Regions from separate parts of the Arthrobacter sp. TMN-49 genome, predicted to be linked through region 1. Evidence: riboswitches for the same ligand, from Rfam matches in the RefSeq annotation. Region 1 holds a riboswitch; the other holds the start of a gene.
The links. A riboswitch is a leader RNA that binds a small molecule or an ion and turns the genes downstream of it on or off. The one in region 1 is predicted to bind cyclic di-AMP.
Positions count from the first base shown of each region.

Region 2: linked by a shared signal. The riboswitch ahead of ACX80E_RS08465 (M23 family metallopeptidase) and the one ahead of ACX80E_RS00295 (aggregation-promoting factor C-terminal-like domain-containing protein) in region 1 are both predicted to bind cyclic di-AMP.

Region 1 covers NZ_JBTNDH010000001.1:68,997-76,597, reverse strand. The annotation lists gene ACX80E_RS00320 (DNA glycosylase AlkZ-like family protein) at 1-454, shown strand, start outside; gene ACX80E_RS00315 (hypothetical protein) at 470-937, shown strand; gene tadA (tRNA adenosine(34) deaminase TadA) at 949-1,443, opposite strand; gene upp (uracil phosphoribosyltransferase) at 1,466-2,104, shown strand; gene ACX80E_RS00300 (formylglycine-generating enzyme family protein) at 2,212-3,000, opposite strand; gene ACX80E_RS00295 (aggregation-promoting factor C-terminal-like domain-containing protein) at 3,023-3,751, opposite strand; cyclic di-AMP (ydaO/yuaA leader) riboswitch at 3,754-3,950, opposite strand; gene ACX80E_RS00290 (MarR family winged helix-turn-helix transcriptional regulator) at 4,151-4,609, shown strand; gene ACX80E_RS00285 (MFS transporter) at 4,610-5,875, shown strand; gene ACX80E_RS00280 (winged helix-turn-helix domain-containing protein) at 6,516-7,349, shown strand; gene ACX80E_RS00275 (SixA phosphatase family protein) at 7,517-7,601, shown strand, end outside.
Region 2 covers NZ_JBTNDH010000014.1:63,627-71,227, forward strand. The annotation lists gene ACX80E_RS08430 (NAD(P)H-binding protein) at 1-155, shown strand, start outside; gene ACX80E_RS08435 (VOC family protein) at 152-544, opposite strand; gene ACX80E_RS08440 (hypothetical protein) at 819-1,058, opposite strand; gene ACX80E_RS08445 (cold-shock protein) at 1,260-1,640, shown strand; gene ACX80E_RS08450 (DUF3027 domain-containing protein) at 1,652-2,134, shown strand; gene serC (phosphoserine transaminase) at 2,219-3,346, opposite strand; gene ACX80E_RS08460 (metal-dependent transcriptional regulator) at 3,587-4,282, shown strand; cyclic di-AMP (ydaO/yuaA leader) riboswitch at 4,398-4,633, shown strand; gene ACX80E_RS08465 (M23 family metallopeptidase) at 4,702-5,451, shown strand; cyclic di-AMP (ydaO/yuaA leader) riboswitch at 5,586-5,806, shown strand; gene ACX80E_RS08470 (NlpC/P60 family protein) at 5,811-6,614, shown strand; gene mobA (molybdenum cofactor guanylyltransferase) at 7,298-7,601, shown strand, end outside.

The DNA of each region.
Region 1 (7,601 bases):
CGCGCTCGCAGCCGCCCAGGCAGTGGAGGCGCACGGGCTGTGGATGCTGCCGGCCGATGCCGAGCATGCAGCTGACTTTCAAGCGCCCAAGGAGGAGCAAATCCAGCTTCTTGCCAGCAGTGATTCGCTGTTCCTGCTGCGCCGCAACGCCGCCGAGCACGTTGCGGACGAAGACGCAGATCTGGAGTTCCTCGATGCAAAACTGTCGCTCCAGGCGGACTTGCCGGACCACCCCATCGTGGACCGTAGCCGCATCATTGGCCTGTGGCAGTACGATCCCGGCGAGCAGCGCATTGCCCACCGGCTCTTTCACGCTCCGAGCAGTGCCGTGAGGCAAAGAATTCGGGAGGTTGAGGCGTTCATTCGCGAGGACCTAGGCGACTTCCGCACCTTCAGTCTGGATTCGCCCGCGAGCCGGCAGAAGCGGATTGACGACCTCAACGCGGCGGGCTGAACAGTGGTCAGGCCGGTGTGGCTGCGGGCAGTGGTGACGCTTGCCTCGATCGGGATGGCCGGCCCGGCCGTGGCCGCCTGTACACCGCCGCCGGTGGCGGTGTCACAGCCGTGCCTGCCGCCGCCGTACACACTGAGCCCCGAAACGGCCAAGCCCGGCGGCAGCGTCACCATCAGGGCCGACGATGCCAGCTGCAACCCGCGGTACGGCGAGAACGCCCAGATCCAGCTGGAGGTCCATGACGGTTCCGGCGCCAAGGTCGTGGAGGTGCTGGCGCCCATGAACGACGCCGGCGGTTTCAGTGCTGTCGTTGACCTCCCGGCTACCGTTGCAAGCGGCCAAGGCATGGTGTCCGCCTACCCGTACAACCTGGACTGGTGCGATGACACCGGACGGAACAACCGCGTGGGCGCCGTGGGGGACACGGACGTCCAACTCGTATCCTGCCTGTTGCCGTCACGGCCGCTCCAGATTGCGCCCTAACGGGCCGCCGGTCAGCGGTGTCCGCTAAAAAAGTCCCTCAACAGCGTGGCGCACTCGTCCTCGCGCACACCTGGAAACACCTCAACCCAGTGGTTGAGCCGGCGTTCGCGCAGAACATCAAAAACGGATCCCGCGGCCCCGGCCTTTTCATCCCACGCCCCGAAGACCACGCGCGGGACCCTGGCCAACACAATGGCCCCGGCACACATGGTGCACGGCTCCAAGGTGACCACCAGCGTGCAATCCGACAACCGCCAGGAACCCAATTTCGCCGCCGCTTCACGGATCGCCACCACCTCGGCATGCGCCGTAGGGTCCCCGTGCGCCTCACGTTCGTTGCGCCCCAAACCCACGATTTCGCCGTCGGGCCCTAGGACGACGGCGCCAATGGGGACATCCCCTGTGGTCAAGGCCCGTCGTGCCTCGGTGAGCGCAATGCCCATCCACTGGGCGTGTAAAGCCGTGGTGGTGGTCTCGATTGGGTCAGATTTCTCGGTGTTGGGCACGGCTCAATGGTAGCTTTTATTCATGCGCGTACTGGTTGCGGATCATCCGCTAATTGCCCACAAGTTGACCGTTCTTCGGGACAAGAACACTCCGTCCCCCATTTTTCGGCAGTTGACCGAAGAACTTGTCACATTGTTGGCCTATGAAGCGACGCGCGAAGTGCGCGTCGAGCCGGTCAATATTGAGACACCCGTGACCTCCACCGTGGGTACCGGACTGAGTAAGCCCACACCCCTGGTGGTGCCGATCCTGCGCGCCGGGTTGGGCATGCTGGAGGGCATGACTCGGCTGCTGCCGACAGCCGAGGTCGGCTTCTTGGGTATGGCCCGCAACGAGGAAACCCTCGAGGCCGTCACCTACGCCGAGCGTCTTCCCGAGGACCTCACGGGCCGCCAGGTGTACGTTCTGGATCCCATGCTGGCCACCGGCGGCACCTTGATCGAGGCTTTCAGGTTCCTGTTTGAGCGCGGCGCCGCGGACATCACGTGTATCTGCCTGCTGGCCGCACCGGAGGGTCTGGCCAAGCTTGAGGCCGCCCACGGCGACCGCGACAACGTGCATGTGGTCCTTGCCTCGATCGATGAAGGCTTGGATGAGAACGCTTATATTGTGCCCGGACTGGGCGACGCCGGTGACCGCCTCTACGGCGTAGCCGAATAGTCCCCAACCCCGGCCCCACTTCCCAAAAATGCCGCCGTTTGGCGGAAACGGCATAGGGCAAAACGTGGCATTTTCTTCAAACAGCGGCATTCTTCGCAAGGAGCCTCCTACAACAGCGAACGCAATGGCGTCCAGCCAACGGGCAACGGCCCCTTGATGGCGGCTCGGAGCTGGTCGGCCGCTGCCGACCAGCCCTGCGCTGCCGCGCCGCCGGCGTCACCAACGGCACCGCGGGCCACCCTGAAGCCCACATCCTCCAGGACGGCATCCGGTGCGCTGCCACGACGGACAGATGCCCGGGCGCTCCACGAGGGATCGTCCCAGCCGGCACCCCGCAGGCTCCTGTATTCGCCGTAGCGGGCCGTGTCAGCGTAGTTCCAGCACCATTCCCAAACGTTGCCGATCATGTCAAACAAGCCAAAGTCATTTGCGGCTTTCCCAGCAACGGGTTGCGGCCCCTGAACCTCATCCGTTGCCGTCCAGGCAATGCTCGCCAGCGAACCGTACGTGGGGGTGAGTGTCCCCGCCCTGGCCGCCCATTCCCATTCGGCCTCGGTGGGCAGCCTGTAGCCGTCGGCGCCAAGATCCCAGTTCACCTCACGGCCGTACACGCTGTAAACCGGCGCATATCCGGCCACGGCAGACGCCCTGTTGCACCACCGAACGGCGTCAAACCACGTGACCGGATGCATAGGCACGCCGGCAGGGAGCGGTGAGGCACCGGCGTCGTCCATCACGGAGCGCCAGGCGGCGGCGGTAACCTGCGTGCGGCCGAGGGCGAACGGCAGCAGCGCAACCTCCCGGGCGGAGCCTGTCCGGGCATCGCGGAGGGCAATGTTGCCGGCCGGAATCGCCATCAGGGCCAGTGCCGCCAGGCCCGAAACGTCACCAGCCACCGTGCCTCCTCTGAAAAGTTGTTTAGTACCAGCCCACGGATTCGGAGTGGGCCCAGGCGCCACAGGGTGAACCGTACCGTTCTTCGATGTAGCCCATGCCCCATCGAATCTGGGTCTGGTAGTTGGTGCTCCAGTCGCTGCCTTCGCTGTTCATCTTCTCAGCGGGCAGAGACTGGGCAATGCCGAAGGCCCCGCTCGAGGCGTTTTCTGCCGAGGTGAGCCATTCGGATTCGCGCTGCCAGAGCTGGGTGAGGCAGCTCATTTGGTCCGCGCCCCAGCCAAAGGAGGCCAGTTGTGTTGCGGCGTAGGCCTGAGCTGCTGCGGGGTCATCGACGGCAACGGCCTTCGGGGCAGCGGACTTGCTCGGAGCTACGGTCTTGACCTGCTCGGCCTTGACGGCGACAGGTGTTGCAGCGGCCGACGGCGAGGAGCTGACGGAGAGGCCGGGGAAGCTGATGGCGGCGTCCAGTGGCACTGATACGGCCGGTGCCGGAATTGAACTGTCCACGGCAGAAACCAGGCTGGTGTTGCCCTGGCCGGCAACAGTGTTCTCCCCGGACTGGGCCACGGATCCGGCTGCCACCAGTGCGCCCACGACTGCCACGGCGGCCAGGTACCTGGCTGCGACAGTCACGGGGGAGGTGGTCTTACTGACGGAGTGTGTTCCGGCTTTGGCGCCCGCCTGGCCAAAAAGCGACGGTCGGCGGGCCGAATCGGCGCGACGACGGCCGCGCTGCTGTGATGCAGACATAGTTGTAGCCTCTCTACGCCTGCGAGGTGAGCTGTCGGGAACGGACTAGAGAATCCGGCCACACAGGAATCACGGGCAGAGTGCACTGCCGGCAAGAACTGCGTTGGCTTAACCCCAAGGGCTTCCAGGTGGAAGGCCCGCAAAGATTGGGTCCCCCGTCTCTGCCATGGGTATGGAGGGAAATGGGCGGCGGCAGAGCTCGGCGATCCGTCCATTTGCGCCAAGAACCATGGATGATTCAGCGGGCACAAATCTCACAATAACCCAAACTCCCCACCATGTCACGTTTTGGTAACAACGTTTGTAGCAAGTGAGCAATCTGGCATTTACTTAGCAATGCTAACGATCTAGGGTTGGTAACTGAGAGTACAGAACTTTTTTTGAGGTAGCTGACACGTGATGACTGAAACTTCCCTAAGTAGGACGACGCCGGCGCGCAAGCCCATCGGGGTGGCGCCCCTGGCTGCCGAACTGCGGGTGGCGATCATGCACACCTCCCGCAGGCTGCGCGTCGAGGCAGCCACGAGGGAGATCAGCCCCGGGCAGTACTCGGTTCTGGCGGCCGTGCTGCAGGGGCCGCACACGGTGGGCCATCTGGCCGCGCGGGAACAAATACAAGCGCCCTCCATGACGCGGATTGTGAATGCCCTGACCGCGTCCGGGATGGTGAGCCGTGAGGAGAATCCCCAGGACAAGCGTCAGGTGCTGGTTCACATCACCGAGGCGGGGGCTGCTGCGTTGCTACGGGCACGCTCCAAGCGAACGGCGTGGCTGGCCCAACGCGTGGCCGCTCTCACCCCCGACCAGAGGACCACGCTGCACGAGGCGGCACTGATCTTGCAGGAGATGAGCGCATAAATGAGTTCCATGTTCCGTGCACTGAAGGTCTTTAACTACCGGCTCTGGGTGACTGGCGCCTTGGTGTCCAACATTGGCACGTGGATGCAGCGGGTTGCCCAGGACTGGCTGGTGCTGACCGTGCTCACCAATCATTCGGGCACAGCCGCCGGCATCACCACGGGCCTGCAGTTCTTGCCGATCGTCTTCCTTGGACCCTATGCGGGACTTCTGGGAGACCGGGTCAATAAACGGAAACTGCTGCTCATCACCCAGACAGCCATGGGACTCTGTGCGCTTTTGTTGGGAGTGCTGGTGGTCACGGGGGCCGTGCAACTGTGGCACGTCTATGTGTTGGCAACCCTGCTGGGCGTGGCCAGCGCCTTCGACGCCCCGTCACGGCAGGCGTTTGTCTCCGAAGTGGTCACTCAAGTGGACATACCCAACGCCGTGGCACTGAACAGCGCCTCCTTTAACCTGGCTCGCTTGGCAGGCCCCGGCGTCGCCGGTCTGGTGATTGCGCTGGTGGGGACTGGGCCAGCCTTCCTGATCAATGCGGCGAGCTTTGCCGCGGTGATCATTTCGCTGTGGCGCATGCGCACCCACGAGCTCATTCCGGCCGTGCGGGTACCCCGGGCCAAGGGGCAAATTCGCGAGGGATTCGCCTACATCAGGCATCGTCCGGATCTGATGATGATCATGGTGCTGGTGTTCCTGGTGGCCACTTTTGGAATGAACTTTCAGATCACCAACGCGCTCATGGCCACAACTGTTTTCCAGGTGGGACCGGGGGAGTACGGACTCCTTGGCTCGGTGATGGCCATCGGCACGCTGGCCGCGGCGTTGCTGGCCGCCCGGCGCAAAACCATGCGCATGCTGTACATCGTGGGCGGCGCACTGGCCTTTGGTGTAACGGTGGGCGTGGCCGCGTTCATGCCAAGTTTTGTCCTCTACGCGATTGCGCTGGTCCCTGTGGGCCTGGCATCACTGACGTTCATGAACGCGTGCAATACCACCGTGCAGCTGACAACGGACTCCGCGATGCGCGGACGTGTGCTGGCCGTGTACATGGTGGTGATGCAGGGCGGAACGCCCATTGGTGCCCCGCTGGTGGGCTGGATTGCCACGGAATTCGGCGCCCGCTGGTCGCTGGGCATGGGCGCCGTGGTGGCAGTTCTCGCGGGGCTGGCTGCCCTCATCATGCTGAACAGGCGCAACAACGTCACGCTGCGGCAGCAAATTGGGGCTCTCCGCCCCTTTACGCTGGCGCGCGGACTCCATCGCTGACAGCGGACCGCTGACGGCCGGCTGCGACGGGGCCACCGGCACGCGAGAAGGGCTGCCAACAAGCTGACGCCGGGTAAACCTTTGTTTACCTAGCGTAGAAAACTGGGAGCAGACTGGGCTCCGGTGCGGACTTGTCGGAGGCATAGTAATCGTGCCAGAACGCCGCTTGAACATAATTGGCAAAAACACGGATACCGCTGAATTTATGCATGCGAATTCGGCGTTCACGATGATTATGTTTGACTCAATTCGTCATTTTGCAGCAAACTGAGAGCAAAATGACAATGTAGAATTGATCACAAAGCAGCGCGTAATCTCACATGGTGGACGTTTCGGGCCTTTGTTACTTGCACGTTTGCTTTATTACGTAGGACACTGACTTATGTGAACACCTACTCAGTGAATTCTGCAGCCGCAGCAATTGCCCGCCTCGAAGCGAGGGGACGGCTATTGCGAGGTTGTCGAATGCAGGCCTAGATCGCACCACCTGGAAGCCACTGGGGGAAGAAGCAAGACGTGGCATATTTCAGGCCTTGGCCCCTGAGTCGGCCCTTCTCTATAGGGCAATAAAGTTCTGGATCCTCAGAGCTGAAGGAAGCATTCGCGCCGTCAAGTACGGCCATACACCTTAGGTTGTTCAATGTCAGTAGCATCCGGATATGTCCACATCTCTGTTCGAAATGCCGCCAAGGCGGTTGCTCGCAACACCGGCCAGGGTTCTTTGGCCCCTGCCGAGCACCCCGGCTATGCGGGCGCCTACCACCCCGACATGGCCACTACTGCATCCCGGCTGCGTGTTGTCCCCGCCGCTGAGGGGCACCCCATGACGGCGCCCACCGCGGTTATTGCCGGCGGTGACAAGTTGCGCGGTGTCAGCCCGGACAATGTGGCACGTGGCTTTGTCCTTTACGTCGGTGTGGATGAGGACACGGCCGCCGCGGCCGGCACGTCCTTGGCGAAACTGGCCCAGGACATCCGCGCCTACGCCCAAACCCTTGTTCCGCAAGCCCAGAGCTACGCGGCGGTGGCGATTGCGCCGTCGGACGCTGTCGGAACAGCCCTGGACGTGGTGCGCTCCACCTTTGGCGACCCCACGGTGGCTAGCCGCCAACGCCAAGAAGCAGTGCGGATTCCCGTCGCTGAGCAGCGCCCCACAGGCGTGTTGATCGATTTGGCCCGCCGCGAGGTTCACTTGGACGGGGACACCCTGAACCTGACGTTCAAGGAGTTCGAGCTGCTGAACTACCTGGTGGAGAACGGCACCCGGACAGTGGGCCGCGACGAACTTCTGGAAGGCCTGTGGAGCAACGCTGACGAAGTGCCCAACGAGCGCACCATCGACGTCCACATCCGCCGCCTGCGGTCCAAGCTGGGCCGTCTGGCCAACACCGTCCGCACCGTCCGCGGAGAAGGCTACCGTTTCTACGAGCACCCCGAAGTGGTTGTTTGGGCTGCGCCGGAATACTCCATCTGATCCCCACGCCCTCCCCAATTCCAGCCTCTGGCGCGTCTGCAATTGGGGCCCCTCGGGCGCGTGGGCCCAGCTCGATCACTACAAGTTTCAACGGTACGACGGCGGTTGCCGCACCTTAGGTGCGCGGACCGCCGTCGTACTTCTTTAACTGTCACTAAACTGTGAACATGAGTGAACACCACATTAAAAAGTTGATCTTGATGCGCCACGCCAAGGCGGCTTTTCCGTTGGGCGTGGAAGACCACGACAGGC
Region 2 (7,601 bases), on a different contig from region 1:
GGCTGTTGCCGTTCCAACCGAGCATGCTGCTCTCAGCCTATTCAGCCATCGCCAACGGTTTCCTGGCCGGCACAACCACCGATCTCGAAAAACTCATTGCCGGCTGCCTCACGGACCCGATCCCGATTGCCGCGGCGGCGATGGGGCACCACTAAGGCCAGTCGCGGGTGGCTAGTACCAAATGGTATCCGTCGGCGTCGGCGAAGGTCATGCCGTGCTCATCCCAATAGGGATTGCGGGCCAAAACGCGGACGCCTCCGGCGTGCTCCAGACGCAAAATGGAGTCCTCGTCAATGGCTTCGCCGAGGTAGATCACCAGAAGATCCTCCGCGGTGGGTGAAGGTTCCAGGGTGTGGTCTTCGACGATTTCTAGGTGCCAGGCGGCATCTGGCCATCCGATGAAGGCAAGCTTGTGTCCGGAGGGACCGTCTTCCTTGCGCCCTTGGAGTAGCAGGCCAACTCCTTCGACCCAGTACCGAATCGCCGCTTCAATGTCATGGGTCGGACGCGCGATGCGGATGTGGAGGTGTGCCTCGGGTTTCATACGTGAGAAGAGTAGCCCAAGCATTGGCGCGGCGTATGTTGAGAATTTCTACGATCAGGGCTCAAGCATCACCACAGGGCAATACCACCGCGGCATCACCACAGGGCAGTACCACCCCGGATCCGCTGGTCCACAAGATCTCCACCGCCAGGTCGGCCGCCTGCACAAGATAAAAGCACAACTGTGCTTCATTGATGCAGCTGCGCGGCGCGTTTGCGTGCACTGATTTGCTGTTGCGTCCGCACTCGGTGACACTGCTCAGCAGGGGCGGATACTAGAGCCGGCGGCGAACGGCCACGGAGCGCAGCACGCTGGTGCCCATCATGAGAAACGCTGCGGGCAGGGCGATCATGGAGATCCAGTTGAAACCGGGCCACGGAGTGCCGCCAGCCCACTTGCTGATCAGGACAACTATCAAGGCGATCAGGGCCAGTACGGCCATGGCCATGGCCGCATAATTGAAAATCTGCCAGCCACGGCTCACCGGTTGCGGGGCTGAAAAAAGGGGGTTCATGAACATAACGCTAACAGCGGACAGGTGGGGCACAAAGCCGCGCTAGTGGTGTCAACACGGTAACGTAGGGGTACGTGTTGCTACACGATCTGTCACTGTGGGTACCGTCTGCCGCAATTCAAGGCCCGCAGGACTGCGACGAGTTATCGCACAGGCACGGAAAGTGATTTCCACCGACAAAACTTTTTAAGGGGTAAGCAAGTGCCTATCGGCAAAGTGAAGTGGTACGACAACGAAAAAGGCTTCGGCATCATTGCTGCCGACGACGGCCGTGAAGTTTTCTTGCGCGCAAACGCACTGCCAGCGGATGCAACAGACATCAAGCCCGGAATGCGCATGGAATTTGGCGTAGCCGATGGCCGCAAAGGTGCTCAAGCCATGGCTGCAAAGATCTTGGATCGCAGCGCCTCCGTTGCCAAGGCCAAGCGCATGCCCGCCCGCGACCTTGCCCCGATTGTGCAGGACTTGGTGACGTTGCTCGAACACTCTGTAGGATCTCTGACCAACGGCAAGTACCCTGACGGTGACGCGAGCAAGATTGCCGCAGCGTTGCGCAAGGTTGCCGACAACTTCGACGCATAACGGTGCCCACCATGACCGAATTTTCTGGCGAATCAGCCGCCGCAGCTGTTCCGGAGGCAATGCCGCGCCCGGGTGTACCCACCTGGCGGGTAGGGAAGCCCGACGCCGCCCTGGCAGCGGATGTGGCAACTGCCCGCGCTGCTGTGCGAACCATCGCCCATGACGGCGACATTGGCAGGCATCTCGGTGCCCGCAGCGAAGGTGTCCGTTGCGTGACACATTTATTTGAATCCAAACTGCCCGGATACGGCGGCTGGGTGTGGTTTGCCACGCTGGCCCGGGTTTCGCGGGGCAAGTACTCCACCGTTAACGAAGTGGGGATGCTGCCCACCAACGACTCCGTTCTGGCGCCGCCGTGGGTGCCTTGGTCCGAGCGGGTGCGCCCCGAGGACCAGCCTGAGCCCGAGGAGCAGCCGGCGGTTGAGAGTGACCAGCCCGACGACGACGACGCCGAACCTGAAGCCGCCGTCGACACTGACGCCGAGTCCAACTGACGGCAGATGGCGTGAAAAGAACCCCACCAACTGGTGGGGCTCTTTTCAGCTGACCTGCAGGAGGCCTCACGGGCTCCGTGGGTGTTAGAGGTTTTCGATCACGTAGTCAATGCACCTGGTCAGGGCCGTGATGTCCTCGGGATCGATGGCCACAAAGGTGGCTATCCGCAACTGGTTGCGGCCAAGCTTGCGGTACGGTTCGGTGTCCACAATGCCGTTGGCGCGCAGCACCTTGGCCACGGCCGCCGCGTCCACCGACTCGTCGAAGTCGATGGTGACAATCACGTTGGAACGGTCCGCCGGGTCGAGAACATACGGGGAGGCGACGGGGGAGGACTCGGCCCAGGAGTAGAGCCGGCCGGCAGAGTCGGCGGTGCGGGCCGAGGCGAAGTCGATGCCGCCGTTGGCGTTGAGCCACTGGACCTGGTTGTTCAGGGTGACAAGCGTGGAGAGGGCGGGTGTGTTGTACGTCTGGTTCACCAGGGAGTTGTCAATGGCGGTAGTCAGGTTCAGGAAGTCAGGAACCCAACGGTTGGACGCACCGATGCGGGCGGCACGTTCCAGCGCAGCCGGGGAGAACAGTGCAAGCCAGATGCCGCCGTCGGAGGCGAAATTCTTTTGCGGGGCGAAGTAGTACACATCGCTCTCCCGCACATCCACGGCCAGGCCACCGGCGGCGGAGGTGGCATCCACCAGCACCAGGGCGCCGTCGTCAGCGCCTGCAACGCGCCGCACGGGAGCCGCAACACCTGTGGAGGTTTCATTCTGCGGCCAGGCGTAAGCGTCCACGCCAGCCTCAGCAACAGCCACCGGGCGGGTGCCGGGGGCTGAGGTGATGATCGAGGACGGGGCAAGGAACGGTGCCTTGTTGGTGGCGGCGGCAAACTTGGAGCCGAACTCGCCAAAGGAGAGGTGCTGGGCCTTGTTCTCCACCAGCCCAAAGGCTGCAACGTCCCAGAACGCCGTGGAGCCACCAACACCCAAGATGACCTCGTAGTCGTCGGGGGCGCCAAAGAAGTCCTTCAGGCCGCTGCGTACCTCGCCGACAAGGTTCTTAACGGGAGCCTGACGGTGGGAGGTGCCCAGGAGCGTTGCCCCGGCCGCGGAGAGAGCGGCGACCTGCTCGGGGCGGACCTTGGAGGGGCCGGCGCCAAAACGGCCGTCGGCCGGGCGCAGCTGCGCGGGAATGGTGAGGGGCGTGGATTCGCTCACAAGTTGCTCCAAAAAATTATGCGATGGAAGGTAGCTAGGACCCAAGGGCTGTTGCCAATTCTGCCGTAGAAGTCCGCCCAGCGGAAAAGTACTGACATCTTGGGCAAGATTCGCACACCATTACGGCACTATCGCGCGGCGCGCAGGCGCCGCAGGTTTCCGTCGGTAGCGCCAATCAGGCTAACGTAGAGGCGATAGCCTTTGCCCAAAAAACTCACCCAACAACAGGAGGATACTGCCGTGGCCGATCTGATTGACACGACCGAAATGTATTTGCGGACCATCCTGGAGTTGGAAGAAGAGAACATTGTGGCGCTGCGGGCACGCATTGCCGAGCGTCTGCACCACTCCGGGCCCACAGTTTCTCAGACCATTGGCAGGATGGAACGGGACGGGCTGGTGATAGTGTCCGGGGACAGGCACCTGGAGCTCACGACCGCCGGCCGGGACAAGGCCACCCGCGTGATGCGTAAACACCGGCTGGCCGAAAGGCTGCTCTCGGATGTGATCGGCCTTGACTGGGCCTACGTTCATGAGGAGGCCTGCCGTTGGGAACACGTCATGAGCGAACGCGTGGAGCAACGCCTGTTTGACTTGCTGGGCCGCCCGGCGGAGTCCCCCTACGGCAACCCCATTCCGGGGCTCGAAGAGCTCGGTGGGGACATTTCACCGTTGTTTGCGGCCGGCCTGGTGACACTTGTTGATGCCATGGTTAGCTATTCCCCCGAACAGCGGGTCATCATCCACCGGCTGTCCGAGCGGATCCAGGTGGATCCGGAGTTGTTGGTCCAGCTCGACGAGGGTGGGCTGCGCCCCGGCGCACAGATCTCCCTGGCCCAGGTGGGGGAGTACATTTCCGTGCGCGTGCCGGGGATCGAAGGGGCCTTGGAACTGCCTCCCGAGGTGGCCTCCCATATCTTCGTCGCCATGAGCTGACTCACGTTTATTGATAACAAAGGTAACGGAATTATTACGTTTACCGCTGGTACCGTATAGTAAGAAACAGGCGCTGTAATCAAAGCGTTACCGTTGGGCGACACCGAACCTTGCCTTCGCACAACGGCACAGTAATCGTTTAGGCAAGGGCGGGGGAACCACTTTCGGCAGGCGTGCAGTCTGCCTTGGGGTGAAGTCCGTATTCGAACACACAGCAAACTATTCGCTGACGCAGTCCATGGGGCGGCGCTATGGACAGACGTGTGTCTCGAGGCTGGGCCGGATCAAAAGCTCCACTCTCTGATCCGAATCCGACAGCTAACTTCGCAGGTGCATCATAAGAGAGGCTTTTAGTGTCAGAGGTAAAGCAGCGGGGGCGCCGTCGCGCGCCGTCGCCGGCCACTCATGAGCTTGTAGCGATGACTGGCAGCCGCCGTCAAGCACTTGCCGCAGAGCGTGCCAATTCGTCGTCGAACGTTTCCGTAGCCGCGTTGCTACGTGCCGGAGCAGCCAGCGGTGCCGGCCAGAAAATGGGCGTAGCCATGGCCGCCACGGGACTGGTCCTGGCCGTCACGTTGCCGTCCACGCAGGCCATAGACCAGCACCAGGTTGCGCCGGAATTCGCCGCAACTGCGCAGGCTCAGGCCGTGGTCACCGCATCGGCCGATATCCCCATAACTTTTGAGTCGCCAGAATTTGGTAGCGCCTTGAACCCCGATGGTCAGCTGAAGCAAACGTTGAAGGTCAATGCCTCCAACGTCGCCCCCGCTGCGTCCAAGGGAACCCTGTCCGCGCCGCTGGAGAGCCTTGTACCAAGCTCGCCGTTCGGCGGACGTGTCAGCCCCATCACGGGCCAGGTTGATGAACAACACACCGGCCAGGACTTTGCCATCCAGTGCGGCAACCAGGTGTTCGCCGCCGCCGGTGGAGTAGTCACCTTCTCCGGCTGGCACGACTTCGGTGGCGGAAACCGCGTGGTCGTTGACCACGGCAACGGCCTCTCCACCTCGTACAACCACATGAGCGAGAACAAGGTCAAGGTTGGCCAGAAGCTCGAACGCGGCGATCAGGTGGGCCTCAGCGGCACCACAGGCGCCTCGACCGGGTGCCACCTGCACTTCGAGGTCATTGTTGACGATGAAACAGTCGACCCCATGGGCTGGCTTTAATTCATCCACAGGCGCCATTTGATTACGACTTAGTCACACGACCGTGACCTGAACGTGACATTGCCTAATTTCTGTTGTAACGTCGTAATCGCGCTAACTTCGAATCAAGCTGGCGTCCGTGAGTGGATTGCCTAGCTCTGCCACTGCTCATGGTCCGTTCGTATCAATCGTCTGGCAGGGGCGGGGGAACCAAAAAACGGATTTCGCAGTTTTTTTGCAGAAGTCCTTGGGGTGAAGCCGCGACACGTTCAAACACGCAGAAGAAGACATTCTTTGTGCGCGCCAAAACGTGAAGCGGCCGGGTGACTCCCATCCGAATCCGACAGCTTACCTCGCAGGCATTGGGAGAGGAAACCTTCTTGGCTTCAAACACTGCCCTCGGGCGCCACCGCGCCGAGGTTGTTAAGACCAGCCCGATCTCCACCCTCACGAAAGCCGTCAGCTCAAACGTCGGCGGGGTTGGTCGTCAGGCGGCTGTTATCGCAGCTGCATCAGGACTAGTACTAACATCCGGTATCGCAGCAAACGCGGCTACTCCCACTGTGGAGCGCGCTTCTGATGGTGCTACAACGCTGAACATGAATACGGAGCACGTTTCCGCAATCACAGCAGCATCCACGGTGAAGATCTCCTTCGCCACCCCGTCGATCACCTCCACCCCGGCCCCTGTTGTTGAGGAACCGGTAGTTGTAGAGGCGCAAAGCAGCGACGTTGTTAGCGACGTTGCAGCACCTGTTGCAGAAAAGGCAGAAGAGGCAGTAGCGGCTCCCGTTGCCGCACCTGTTGCAACTGTCACCACCAAAGCTCCTGAGGCCAAGCCTGTCACCAAGAGCGGAATTGGCGCAACCATCGCCAGCGCCGCATTGGCTCAGATTGGCGTTGCTCAGGACTGCACCAAATTGGCAACCAACTCCTTGGCTGCCGCTGGCATCAACCACCACGGCTGGCCCGACAGCTACTTGAGCTTGGGACGTACGGTTTCCGCAGCCGAAGCTCAGCCCGGTGACTTGATCTACTATGCAGATGGCGGCATGGGCATGGCCCACATCGCTGTTTACATTGGCGACGGCAAGGCCGTACACGGTGGCTGGGGTGGCGGCACAACCGCTATCTTCTCCGCCAACGTCGGTTCAGGCCCCGTTTTCATCGCCATGGGTCACTAAGAACTTCTTTTTCAAGCAATGAACCCCGTCCTTCGACGGGGTTCATTGCTTTAATCAGCCTCGCCCGGGCCCGTTCGGCAGTGGTCCGGCGGCTGCTCGGCAGCTGTCCGCGGTTGGCCGGTTGAGTAATTCCAAGGGGTGTGTAGGTGTGGCGTCGCTATTTGAGGTGCAAGGGTGTCGAGAATCGGCGTATCTACCCAATCGTCATACTCGGCGGCCGCCCGCTGCACGAAAATGCCATAGCTTGACGGAAATGCCATAGTACAAACTATGGCATTTCCGTCAAGCTATGGCATTTTTTGCCAGGAGCCCGAAATGTTAGGAGATGACGCCGTCTACCAAGGTATGGGTACGGCGTGGCGTCGCAATTTGAGGTGCAAGGGTGTCCAGAATCGGCGAATCTAAGCGAATCTCATACTTGGAGATCAATCGTGTCCATCTACGACACCATCAAGGGCCAAGTCGACCTCGAACAACACGGCGGACGCCCCCCAATCGGCGTCACAGCTCGTGATAGCAAACGTCTGTTGTCGATGACGCCCGCGATCTGGCACAACAACCAAATCGGCCGAACCATCGGCCCTCAATGATCGCCTACGACCACGAACCCCTTGCAATGACTCACCGAAAAGCTCCGGCCGTGCCCTGTAGCATTGCCCTATGCTGACGCCGAAACCTCTCCCATGCAGGCAGTGATTCTTGCCGGCGGGCTCTCCCGGCGTCTGGGCGGTGTGCCCAAAGCGGGGCTTGTGGTGGACGGCAAAACGTTGCTGGCCCGCACAGTGGAGGCCGCGGCGCAGGCGATCACCGCCGCGGAAACCGCCCACCCCGCCAGCACGCAAGGGGCCGCGGGCGCCCAACCAAGCATCGCCGTCGTCGGGCCGGTGGAAAGTGTTGCAGCCTGGCTGGGCACAGCAAAACTGCGGGAGCAGGTGGTGGCCGTCCAGGAGGATCCGCCTTTTGCCGGCCCCGCCGCGGGAATCGCCG